4 regions of the Clostridium saccharoperbutylacetonicum N1-4(HMT) genome follow, and region 1 is predicted to be linked to each of the others. Evidence: riboswitches for the same ligand, from Rfam matches in the RefSeq annotation. Region 1 holds a riboswitch; each other region holds the start of a gene.
What was found. A riboswitch is a leader RNA that binds a small molecule or an ion and turns the genes downstream of it on or off. The one in region 1 is predicted to bind S-adenosylmethionine.

Region 1 (3,177 bases):
GAATTACTCCTGCACTTAAATATTTTTCTATCCCATCTAAAGAGGTTGGAAGAAGTTCTTCGTAATCTTGAATATTAAATTGATTTCCAAACTGTTTATGTACAGTATAATATCCTGTTAACTTCACATTTTGGCCTTCTTTTAAAAAAGGAACTGTTCCTACTGCGCTAATTAGATTATTATCACTTCTAATTTTACACACCACATATCCAGTATCTTCACTTTTAAAAACTATACTTTCAACAAAACCTTTTAGAACTTCCATAAAATCTCTCCAAATCTTTAATTTGTATTATTCAAAACACTAATAACAGACAATAACTTAGTTTAAAACCTTATTTGCATTTCTTAATTATACCATAAATATCAATATTTCAATCAATAATATACTTTCCTACTTTAAGTGAATAATTAATTATTCATGATTAATTTTTAGTCAACCATATCAAAAAGTAAAAAAGGCTACCTCTAGCACTCAGAGATAGCCTTCTTACTATATTTATTAAAGATATTTCTTTATTTCATCTACTTTGTTTAATTGTTCCCAAGGTAAGTTAAGATCATTTCTTCCAAAGTGACCATAAGCAGCTGTTTGCTTATAAATAGGTCTTCTTAAGTCAAGATCTCTGATTATAGCTCCTGGTCTTAAATCAAATACTTTTTCTACTATTTCAACAATTTTTTCTTCGCTTACTTTTCCTGTTCCAAAAGTTTCTACTTCTATTGAAACTGGTTTAGCAACACCAATAGCATATGCCACTTGAATTTCTAATTTGTCAGCAACACCTGCTGCTACTAAATTTTTTGCTACCCATCTTGCAGCATAAGCAGCTGATCTATCTACCTTTGTTGGATCTTTTCCTGAGAAAGCACCACCACCATGTCTTCCATATCCACCATATGTGTCTACTATTATTTTTCTTCCAGTCAATCCAGAATCACCTTGTGGTCCACCAACAACAAATCTTCCTGTTGGATTAATGAAATATCTAGTCTCAGAATCTAATAATTCAGCTGGAACAACTGCATCAATAACATATTTCTTAAGATCTTCTTGAATTTGTTCTAAAGAAATCTTTTCATCATGTTGAGTTGATATAACAATAGTATCAATTCTCTTTGGTTGATTATCTTCATATTCAACTGTAACTTGGGTCTTACCATCTGGTCTTAAATATTCTAATGTTTTATCTTTTCTTACTTCTGTAAGTCTTCTTGATAGCTTATGAGCCATATATATTGGAAGAGGCATATAGTCTTCTGTTTCATTAGTTGCAAAACCAAACATCATTCCTTGGTCTCCAGCTCCAACAGCTTCAACTTCATCCTTTTCACCTTTCTTAGATTCAAAAGCTTCGTCTACACCCATTGCAATATCAGCTGATTGTTCATCTATTGATGTAAGTACTGAACAAGTATCACAGTCAAAACCAAATTTGGCTCTATCATACCCTATTCCTCTTACTGTTTCTCTAACAACTTTTGGGATATCAACATAACAATTTGTTGTTATTTCTCCCATTACCATAACCATACCAGTAGTTGTACATGTTTCACAAGCAACTCTAGCATTTGGATCTTTTTCTAATATAGAATCCAAGATAGCGTCTGATATTTGATCACACATTTTATCTGGATGTCCTTCTGTAACTGATTCTGAAGTAAATAATCTTCTCATTTAACTCTCTCCTTAATTTTATTTTTTAATATTAGACTAGTATTTAAGTGTGCACAAACTTAAATATAAAAAAAAGCTCTTCGATAAGAAGAGCATGATTTCAACAATCACTTATTCTTATCTTGTAGAAATCATCCTACAGGAATTGGCACCTTATATAATACAGGTTGCCGGGTTTCATCGGGCCCTTTCCCTCCACCTCTCTTGATAAGAGTTTCTATTTAATTTTCATATATTATACTACCATAAAAGAAATTATTAGTCAATATTCGTAGATAAATTCTATATATAGAGAATAGAGAAATTTTATATAAAAAAAGAATAAACATAGTAGTTTATTCTTTTGGTGGAGGAAGATGGATTCGAACCATCGAAACGTAACGTAACAGATTTACAGTCTGCCCCCTTTGGCCACTCGGGAATTCCTCCATATTTAATTTTAATAATACAACTCAATTTTACTATAATTATATTATTGGAGCTGGCAATAGGAATCGAACCTACAACCTGCTGATTACAAGTCAGCTGCTCTACCGTTGAGCCATGCCAGCGTATTCAGTTAACAATTACAGTTCACAGTTGAGTCTATGGTTAACAGTTAAGCTTTTCAATTAAAAGCTAACAATTTGTGGTTTAAAATAACAATTGATTTAACAGCTATTATCTTTTAAATGGTGGGCACAACAGGGCTCGAACCTGTGACCCCCTGCTTGTAAGGCAGGTGCTCTCCCAGCTGAGCTATGCGCCCATTTATTGGTGGAGGAAGATGGATTCGAACCATCGAAACGAAACGTAACAGATTTACAGTCTGCCCCCTTTGGCCACTCGGGAATTCCTCCATATTTAATTTTAATAATACAACTCAATTTTACTATAATTATATTATTGGAGCTGGCAATAGGAATCGAACCTACAACCTGCTGATTACAAGTCAGCTGCTCTACCGTTGAGCCATGCCAGCATATTCAGTTTACAGTTAATAATTACAGTTCACAGTTGACTCTATAGTTAACAGTTAAGCTTTTCAATTAAAAGCTAACAATTTGTGGTTTAAAATAACAATTGATTTAACAGCTATTATCTTTTAAATGGTGGGCACAACAGGGCTCGAACCTGTGACCCCCTGCTTGTAAGGCAGGTGCTCTCCCAGCTGAGCTATGCGCCCATTTATTGGTGGAGGAAGATGGATTCGAACCATCGAAACGAAACGTAACAGATTTACAGTCTGCCCCCTTTGGCCACTCGGGAATTCCTCCTTATTCTGTTTTCACAGCAGTTGCTTGACAATCAATCAACAATGACTAGTATATCTGCAAATTGTATTTATTTCAACTCTTATAATCATGCATTTGCAGAAATTAAGCCCAACTTACTCCATATTTCTGCAATATACTTCATTTTAATATACTAATCTAAATTATTTTTTCTTTTTAATTATTTTATTTATATTATCAATATCTATATACTTAGAACTTATCTCTTCTATCTTTTTATAATCT
Region 2 (3,177 bases), 400 kb from region 1:
CCGTATACATCTCCGCAAATTATAATATGATCTCCTGCTGAGAATATTGAGAGCACAGAACAAATTGCTGCCATCCCAGATGCAAAAGCAAAACCACATTCCCCACCTTCAAGTTCTGCTATTAGTTTTTCTACAACATCTCTAGTTGGATTTCCTGATCTAGCATAATCATACTTTCCAAAATTCTCTATATCAAATTGATGAAAAGTAGATGTTTGATATATAGGAGTACTTACAGATCCTGTTGTAGGATCAATATCTCCACTTGCATGTATTAATTTAGTTCCAAAATTCATAATTTACACCCCAATCTTTTTAGTTTACAGTTAACTGTTAATGTTGAATTTGCTTTGCAAATTCTTAAAATATATTACAAGAAAAGCCACAGCCTTTTCCTCCTTAAACTCATAACTCCTAACTCTTAATTGAATTAATCGCTTTGTCTAAGTCATTTATTAGGTCATCTATATTTTCTATTCCAACAGACAGTCTAAGTAAATATTCATCAACACCTAATTTTTGCTTAATTTCTTCTGGTATTTCTGAATGAGTTTGCGTGAATGGATAAGTTATTAAAGTTTCAACCCCACCTAAGCTTTCTGCAAACCTTATTACTTTAACACTCTCTAAAATTTTAGGTATTAATTCTTTATCCTTAACTCTGAAGGAAAGTGTTGCTCCAAAGCCTGTTGCTTGCTGCTTATTCAATTCATATCCCTCAAAAGCTTCTAGCCCTACATAATAAACTTTTTCTACATTAGGACTACTTTCTAAGAATTTAGCTATCTTTATTGAATTCTCCTGTGATCTATCTAATCTTATGTGTAATGTCTTTAAGCCTCTTAAAATAAGCCAGGCATCAAAAGGTGATAACGTAGCTCCCGTCGACATATGAATTCTTCTCAATCTTTCCAATATTTTATCATCATTTGCAACAATAAAACCTGCTAGTAAATCATGATGTCCACCTAAGAATTTTGTTCCACTATGTACTACTATATCAGCACCTAATTCTAATGGCTTTTGATAATATGGTGTTAAAAATGTATTATCTACAATAAGTAGTAAGTTGTTATTTTTAGCTATTTCTGCTGTAGCTCTTATATCTGTTACCTTCATCATAGGATTCGAAGGAGTTTCTATAAGAATACCTTTTGTGTTTTCCTTTATTGCTTCCAATATATTTTTTGTACTTGTTGTATCAACAAAGGTTACTTCTAACCCAAAATCTTTAAAAGTTTCATCAAATAACCTATATGTCCCTCCATATAAATCATCAGATAAAAGTATATGATCCCCTGTTTTAAATAAGTGTATACAGGCTGTTATTGCTGCCACTCCTGATGAAAAACCAATGGCTGATTTTCCACCTTCTAAAACTGCTAAGGTTTTTTCTGCTTCTTCTCTTGTTGGGTTTTGTGCTCTTGAATAGTCATAACCTGTGCTATTATTTAAGCCATGATGCTTAAAGGTAGCCGCTTGATAAATAGGAAAACTTATTGCCCCTGTAGTTTCATCCCCACCTGATATGCCACTAACTGCAATTGTTTCAAAAGATTTTTTTACTGTCATTTTTTTGCCTCCTCAAATTTATATATTGCTTAAAACTTATTTATTGTTACTGCTAAAGAATAAATTCATCTTATAGATGAAGGTTATAAAAAAAAGCCACTCCTAAAACAAGAAGTGACTATATAAACCATAAGTTCCATTAAGTCTTAATGCCTCTCATTTTTCAAGATATTATCTTGCAGGATTTAGCACCAACGAAAAATTTATATAAATCTTTCAGGTTGCCGGGCTTCAAAGGGCCAGTCCCTCCACCACTCTTAATAAGATTAACTTATCCAAATATATATTTGTTATTATTAATTATACATAATAAAAATTTTATGTCAATAAATATTAGTAAATTTATCGATTTTGTGTATTTATTCTGCCCACGCTCCATTAGAACCAACATAATATCCATCAATATACTTATCATGCTCCATAGTTCCTGATTGGTTTAAATAATACCAATTCCCATCCGTATCCTTAACCCAACCTGTCTGCATGGCCCCCGTTTTATCTAAATAATACCAGTTTCCATCACCACTTTGAACCCAGCCTGTCTTCATCATTCCTGATTTATCTAAATAATACCATTTGCCATCCGTGTCTTTAAGCCATCCAGTATTTATTGTTCCTTCTTTTGACAAATTATACCAAAGTCCATTTTTTTGCTGCCATCCAGTGTTACCTTCAGTAGCAATTTTATTAGTCACACCATTATCAGTTGCAGTTTTATCTGAGTTAGTGCTTACATTATCGTTAGTTGCGTTCGTATGGTTACTTGGTGAATTATGATGTGACCCTGAAGAAGAATCTGATGTTCCTATTAATAATCTGACAGAGTTATTATCATAAACAAGATTTACTACATAATTACTTGGTAAACCAGTTGTTTCAATTGATGAAAATCTACTATTTGTGTTATTACTATTAAATTTTATTATAGTCATACCACTTGTAGGTATATAACTATTACTAAAATCCAACTTCAACTTTCCATTGAAGGTTGCATTACCATCAACCTCCAACACATCATCTTTGCTTCCAATAGAAAGTTCAAGTGTACTGTTTTGTGATTGATTATAGTCATTTTTTATATTCACTAATCCATCTACATTTTCAACAACTGTACCACTTTCATTTGAAACACTTCCTACTCCAAAAGCTGTAGCTGAATCTGCTTCAATAGTACCACCTTGAATGTCTGTTCCACCACTATAAGTATTATCTCCACCTAATTTTAAAGTTCCTGTTCCTTGCTTTATTAAGGTTCCACTTCCTGAAATATCATTACGCCATCTATCTGAAGCATTAAATCCACCCTTTGATGCTTCCATGTTCACTGTAATATTGCTATTAAAGGCTCCATAACCATCTGCCGCTGCAAAGAGGTTAAGCCTTCCCCAACCTTCAGCATCGTCTAATAATGGATAGCCAGATTCTAAACCAGTTGTATATAAAACATCGCGCCTTTGATTAACATCAAGATATGGAAGACGAGTTTCTAATAGCACTTCTGCTCCTTTTGGCACTTTCATTGGTATAGTTGTGTCTCCAGTTTGTCCAAATCCATAAGTTAATCTTTTAATATAATCTTCCTTATTCTTCTTATAATCACTAAAT
Region 3 (3,177 bases), 1.6 Mb from region 1:
TCATATTTCTTTCCCCCTATTTTGATAATTTATTATAAAAATAATTGCCTAAAACTTGTAGTCCTTGTACTACTATAATTAAAACAATACATGTTACTACCATATAATCTGTTTGGAATCTTTGATATCCATAGCTTATAGCTACTTGACCAAGTCCTCCACCACCAATTGTTCCTGCCATTGCAGAATACCCAACAATACTTATTATTGTAAGAGTAATTCCTGAGGCTATTGAAGGAATTGCTTCCTTAAGCATAACCTTAAAAATAATTTGAGTATTTGATGCTCCAAAAGACTTAGCTGCCTCAATTATTCCTTTATCAACTTCTCTAAGAGCTGATTCAATAATTCTTGCTACAAAAGGAGCTGCTGCAATTGTAAGTGGAACAATAGCTGCTTCTGTACCTATTGATTTACCAGCAATAAACCTAGTTAAAGGTATAATAGCTACCATGAGTATAATAACTGGGAAACTTCTTAATATGTTAATTATTAAATCTAAAACTGAATAAACAATTTTGTTAGGTTTTAATCCATCTTTTGCAGTAACCGTCAATATTATTGCAGGTATAAACCCTAAGATTAATGAACCAAGAGTTGATGCAAAAACCATTTCTAACGTCTCAATCAAAGCTTTTCCTATTACATCACTCATTATTCAATCACCTCCAATAGAATATCTTTATTTTTAAGGTATTCCATAACCTTATCTTTATCTTTTTCATTTATATTTATTACAAGCCCACCTAATACTTCACTTCTAAATTTTTCAAGTTTGCCCCAAACAATTGAAAAATCTATTTCCAATTCCCGTGCCATCTTTGTAATTAGTGCATTTTCTGAAGAATCACTTGGGAAAAATAATTTAATGTTAACTCCTTCGTTTGGCAATATTTCTTCATCTTCATCATCCTCACCCAAGAATTTCTTCAATGATTTTCCTGGTTTTAAGAATAAATCTTCTGCTCTTCCTTCAGCTTTTATTTTACCGCCATCTAATAATGCAACTTTTTCACAAATTTCCTTTATAACTTCCATTTGGTGAGTAACTACTACTATAGTTATTCCCAATTCTTTATTTATTTTAGAAAGTAATGCTAAAATGTCTTTTGTGATTTTCGGATCTAAAGCTGAAGTTGCTTCATCACAAAGTAATATTTTTGGATCTAGTGCTAATGCTCTTGCTATTGCTACTCTTTGCTTTTGCCCACCACTAAGCTCTGATGGTTTACTATCTTTTTTATCTTTTAAGCCAACTAAATCTAGTAATCTCGATACCTTGTCCATAATTTCATTCTTACTGTATCCCCAGACTTCCAGAGGAAGCGCAACATTATCAAATACATTTTTTCTTTGCATAAGATTGAAATTTTGAAAGATCATACCTAAATCTTTTCTAAACTCTCTAAGACTTTTACCTTCTAATGAAGAAACTTCTTTCCCCATTACATTTACTGATCCTCCATCATAAGATTCAAGTCCATTTATACATCTAAGCAAAGTTGATTTTCCTGCACCACTATGCCCTATTATTCCATATATTTCGCCTTCTTTAATATCTAATGTTACATCTTTTATAACTTGTGTTTGTCCATAATTTTTAACTACGTTTTTAATTTCTATCAAAACACATTTTCCTCCTTTGACTTTGTTTTGTTAGTATCCGGATAACTAAGGTATTTAAATCAACAAATATTTAAATACCTCAAAACAAAAGCGCCAGAGAATAAATCTCCAGCGCATAAACATCACTTAAATTTATCCTCTCATCTATCAGCTAAATTGCTGCTGGAATTAGCACCATATAAATATTGATTATAAACCAATATTTCGGTTGCCGGGTTTCAAAGGGCCAGTCCCTCCACCACTCTTGATAAGATATCAGATTATTTTATTTAGTTACTTATCTGATTATATAAGTATTCTTTCTTTTTGTCAACTTCTAAATAATAACCTTCAAATCATTTTAATCCATAGTATATTAATCGGATTAGTATTATTATAAACAATTTTCATTTCTATTGCAATATCTTATTAATATTTTTAAGTAATTAACAACAATAAAAGTGTCAGAAAAATCATTCTAACACTTTTATTTTAATAATAATATTTTAAGCTGCTTTTTGAATAAGATTACTTACTGCTCCAGATAAATTAACCATTCTTGGAACATCTTTATTAGTTATTGTATTGTTACCATTTCTGTTCTTATTATATTTACACCAATCAATTAGTGCATCTCTAACTACAACATGAGTATCATTTTTAACATCTAATCCACCATACTTTGTGAATGCAGTAAAGGAATCTCCACCTTGCGCTACGAAATCTGGAACTGCTACAGTTAACATCTCATTATCTTTAATTGTTCTTCCATTTTCTCTTGTAATATCTTTCACTCTTTGACCTGTTGGAAGTTTTGAATCATAAGTAAAATTAATACCAGATACTTGCAATCCCTTGCTATTATCTGCTACAGCCTGCTCTAAAACTTCTTTTATTTGAGCCTTTGTCATTTTTAATTTATAAAGTGTATTATCAAAAGGCATAAATTGCCACATTGTTCCTACTGTTATATTTCCTTGAGGTATGTCAATTCTAAGACCTCCATTATTTTGAAAGCCTACATCAGCTCTAACTGCATCTTTTGTAACATCAGATGCCCAATTTCCTAAAACTGATGACCCATATGGAGTATTGTTTAATTTTCTTGTTAATTCTTTATCTGTATTGTATCCAATAACTTCACTTGTAATTGGATCTATTAGTTTATTAGCATCATTTACAATTTTATCAACATTAATATCTGTTTGTTTTACAACAGCTTTATATCCTTTTTCATTATCTAAAGCTACGTAACTTGTATCAAGCTTTGGTGCTTCAAATGCAATTTTTTTATCACTAGTTATATTAAATTTAGCATCAATATATCCTTTACCATTAGATGCTCCAATATATACTGGAATTTTAGTAGTTGTAGCTATCGCTGCAGTTTTTGTATGACTATGTCCACCAAATACTGCATCTACATTTTGAAGCTTATTAGCCAAGTCAAATACTGGTCCTGTTGCATTATCCCCTTTATCTCCTTCATGAACTAATGCAATTGTTACATCTGCTAATTTATCTTTTTTAATTTGTGCTGCAACTGAATTAATTTCATTTGCAAGATCTTTG
Region 4 (3,177 bases), 1.1 Mb from region 1:
ACCTTAATAATTTTGTAATTGATATAAGATACCTTTAATAGTATAATCAAATGGGAAGTAAGCCAAGATGGAATAATTGGATATTGGTGGATATAATTTACTTTCATAGACTTAACTAAGGAGTAGAAAAGATGAATTATATATTAGCAATGGTAGTAGCCCTTTTAGGTGCAATGATTACCATGCCTTTTCTTATGAGATTAGCTAAAAAGATACATTTTACAGATAAACCAAATAAAAGAAAGCAACATAAAGCACCAACACCATTATGTGGTGGAATAGCTTTATATATTGGTTTTTTCATATCATATTTTGCATTTTATCAAGATGATTTTGAAAAACAAAAAACAGTATTTATTGCAGCCACAATGATATTAATAATAGGGCTTGTAGATGATTGGTATAAAACTAAAGGAAAGGAATTTCCTATATTTCCTAGATTGGTTATTCAATTGATAGCAGCTGTTTTAGTGTTTAACTCTAAGATTGCTTTTTCAGGCTTTACTAATCCTTTTACAGGACATTATATAGAACTTAATTCCACTGTACAATTTATACTTACAATAACTTGGATATTTGGAGTTACTACTGTAATCAATTGGTCAGATGGAATGGATGGATTAGCAGGAGGATTGTCTTTAATATCAGCAATGACATTCTTGGTTGCTGCAATAATATTGAAGCAAAGTGAATCAGCAATGATATCTGTAATTTTAGTAGGAACTATTTTAGGTTTCTTATATTATAATAAATTCCCAGCACGGGTGTTTATGGGCGATTCTGGAGCTAATTTTTTAGGATTTATTTTAAGCATTACAGCTTTAGATGGAGCTTTTAAACAAACTACTATTATGAGTTTGTTTATACCAATATTAGCTTTAGCAGTGCCTATCTTTGATAATCTGTTTGTTATCTTTAAAAGATTTTCAGAAGGTAAACCTGTATATCAAGCTGATAGAAGTCAAATACATTTTAGATTGGCAGAAAAAGGTTTTACTACTGTTCAAGTTGTAAATTACATAATGTTAATAAGTTTAGCTTTTAGTATAGCATCATTACTTTTATTATGGATTAAGAAATAAATATATAATTTCTTTACAAATATGATTTAATAATATATAATGGCTAATTATAAGACTTATCAAGAGTGGTGGAGGGACTGGCCCGAAGAAACCCAGCAACCGATATATTTGAAAATATATAAGGTGCTAAATCCTGCAGCGTAAGAGCTGATAGATAAGGTGTTTTGAAGATTTAAAGTCTAAAGGAAATACCTTTAGGCTTTTTTGTTCTTTAAAAATAATTGACAATTGAGCATTGACGATTGAAATTAGAAACTCTCAGTTATAGATATCCAAAGCAAGAATTAGATATATGCGGAACTTACCGAAATTAAACACATATTTATTACAGCGGACTTATGAAATTATCACTGGATGGGTTCTAAGTGGAAGGTTGCACCCATTTCTGCATGTTCCTAAAGTAAATTTATGACAAGCAGAAAATGGAACAACCTTCCACTAATAACCATCACAGCTTAATTTCATATGCCGCTTGCACAAATATGTATCTAATTTCTAGTGTAGTGTTACGATTATAATTTCTCAATGGTGTATGTATATTCCATTTATAAGTTTGATTATTAATTTGGATATCTATAATAAAAATTAAATCGGTAGAGGTTGGATAAAATATGAATGTATTTGAACTTGCAATAAGCAGGAAAGAAGTTCTTAGATATCTTGGATACAAAGGGCAAGCTCTAGATGAAAACCTAGAGAGAATTATTGATGAAGCTAGAGAAGAAGGGAAAAAGGTAATTATCCCAAGAGTTATATATGAATATAAAGATATAATAACTGTTGAAGCTGGTGTGGAAGTAATAGGCACAAATTTAATTCTTAAAGGAAAAGATATAAAAGAGCATTTAAAAAAATCAAAGAAATGTGTATTATTAGCTGTGACTTTAGGTAATGAAGTGGAAAAGAAAACTAGGCTATATGAAAAAACTGATTTAACAAAAGCACTTATACTTGATGCTTGTGCTACTACAGCAGTAGAAGAAGTCTGTGATGCTGTAGAAAATGTTGTTAAAGAAAAGGCAGCAGCAAATGGCTGTAGTATTACTTTTAGATATAGTCCTGGGTATGGAGATCTGCCATTAGATGTTCAAAATAGCTTTCTAAGAGCATTAGATGCGCAAAAGAAAATTGGACTTACAGTATCTGAAAATAATTTATTATTTCCCAGGAAATCTGTAACAGCAATAATTGGTATAGTTGAAGGTGAAATAGAAAAGAAAAAAAGGACTTGTAAGGAATGTAATAATTACGAAAATTGCAATTTTAGAAGAGAGGGTGAATCCTGTGGGGCTTAAGGAAATTATAAAGGATAACATTTTAATATTTGATGGAGCAATGGGAACTATGCTTCAAAGGAAGGGGTTAAAGCTTGGCGAAAATCCAGAGGTTCTAAATATAAAAGAACCACATATTATAGAAGAAATTCATAAAGAATATATAGATAGTGGAGCTAATGTAATAACTACTAATACTTTTGGAGCTAACGAATTAAAGTTAAAGCTTTGCAATTTAGAAGTAGAAGAAGCTGTAGATGCAGCTGTTAAAATTGCAAAAAGAGCAAAAGGTAATAGTAATACTTATATTGCTTTAGATATTGGCCCAATAGGTGAGCTTTTAGAACCTATGGGAACTTTAAGCTTTGACAAGGCTTATGAAATTTTTAAACGTCAAATTGTTCAAGGTGTTAAATCAGGTGCAGATATAATTTTAATTGAAACTATGACTGATTTATATGAACTTAAAGCAGCAATATTAGCAGCTAAAGAAAATTCAAAGCTGCCTGTATTTTGTACAATGACCTTTGAAGAAAATTTAAGAACTTTTACTGGCTGTTCTCCAGAGGCTATGGTACTTGTTTTAGAAGGACTTGGAGTTGATGCTCTTGGAGTTAACTGTTCCTTAGGACCAAAACAATTAAAGCCTGTTATTGAAGAAATATGCAGTTTGGCGCATATTCCAGTAATGGTACAGCCTAATGCAGGGCTTCCAACGCTAGATTTAAATGGTGAAACAAAGTACGATGTAACTAAGGAAGAATTTGCTGATACCTTGTGCAGTTTTATTGATTTAGGAGTTAGAATAATTGGAGGATGCT

Region 2: another riboswitch for S-adenosylmethionine. It lies ahead of CSPA_RS01455 (trans-sulfuration enzyme family protein); the one in region 1 lies ahead of metK (methionine adenosyltransferase).
Region 3: another riboswitch for S-adenosylmethionine. It lies ahead of CSPA_RS24780 (methionine ABC transporter ATP-binding protein); the one in region 1 lies ahead of metK (methionine adenosyltransferase).
Region 4: another riboswitch for S-adenosylmethionine. It lies ahead of CSPA_RS07870 (vitamin B12 dependent-methionine synthase activation domain-containing protein); the one in region 1 lies ahead of metK (methionine adenosyltransferase).

What each region holds. Positions count from the first base shown of each region.
Region 1 is NC_020291.1:700,043-703,219, reverse strand. It holds gene recD2 (SF1B family DNA helicase RecD2) at 1-265, opposite strand, end outside; gene metK (methionine adenosyltransferase) at 503-1,678, opposite strand; SAM riboswitch class I at 1,793-1,892, opposite strand; tRNA gene CSPA_RS03140 (tRNA-Tyr) at 2,023-2,107, opposite strand; tRNA gene CSPA_RS03135 (tRNA-Thr) at 2,155-2,229, opposite strand; tRNA gene CSPA_RS03130 (tRNA-Val) at 2,351-2,426, opposite strand; tRNA gene CSPA_RS03125 (tRNA-Tyr) at 2,433-2,517, opposite strand; tRNA gene CSPA_RS03120 (tRNA-Thr) at 2,565-2,639, opposite strand; tRNA gene CSPA_RS03115 (tRNA-Val) at 2,768-2,843, opposite strand; tRNA gene CSPA_RS03110 (tRNA-Tyr) at 2,850-2,934, opposite strand; gene CSPA_RS03105 (hypothetical protein) at 3,096-3,177, opposite strand, start outside.
Region 2 is NC_020291.1:301,476-304,652, reverse strand. It holds gene CSPA_RS01460 (trans-sulfuration enzyme family protein) at 1-296, opposite strand, end outside; gene CSPA_RS01455 (trans-sulfuration enzyme family protein) at 415-1,572, opposite strand; SAM riboswitch class I at 1,726-1,839, opposite strand; gene CSPA_RS01450 (acid phosphatase) at 1,932-3,177, opposite strand, start outside.
Region 3 is NC_020291.1:5,631,819-5,634,995, forward strand. It holds gene CSPA_RS24770 (MetQ/NlpA family ABC transporter substrate-binding protein) at 1-4, opposite strand, end outside; gene CSPA_RS24775 (methionine ABC transporter permease) at 17-655, opposite strand; gene CSPA_RS24780 (methionine ABC transporter ATP-binding protein) at 655-1,626, opposite strand; SAM riboswitch class I at 1,764-1,880, opposite strand; gene CSPA_RS24785 (bifunctional metallophosphatase/5'-nucleotidase) at 2,112-3,177, opposite strand, start outside.
Region 4 is NC_020291.1:1,767,598-1,770,774, forward strand. It holds gene CSPA_RS07865 (MraY family glycosyltransferase) at 132-1,082, shown strand; SAM riboswitch class I at 1,136-1,243, shown strand; gene CSPA_RS07870 (vitamin B12 dependent-methionine synthase activation domain-containing protein) at 1,694-2,377, shown strand; gene CSPA_RS07875 (homocysteine S-methyltransferase family protein) at 2,367-3,177, shown strand, end outside.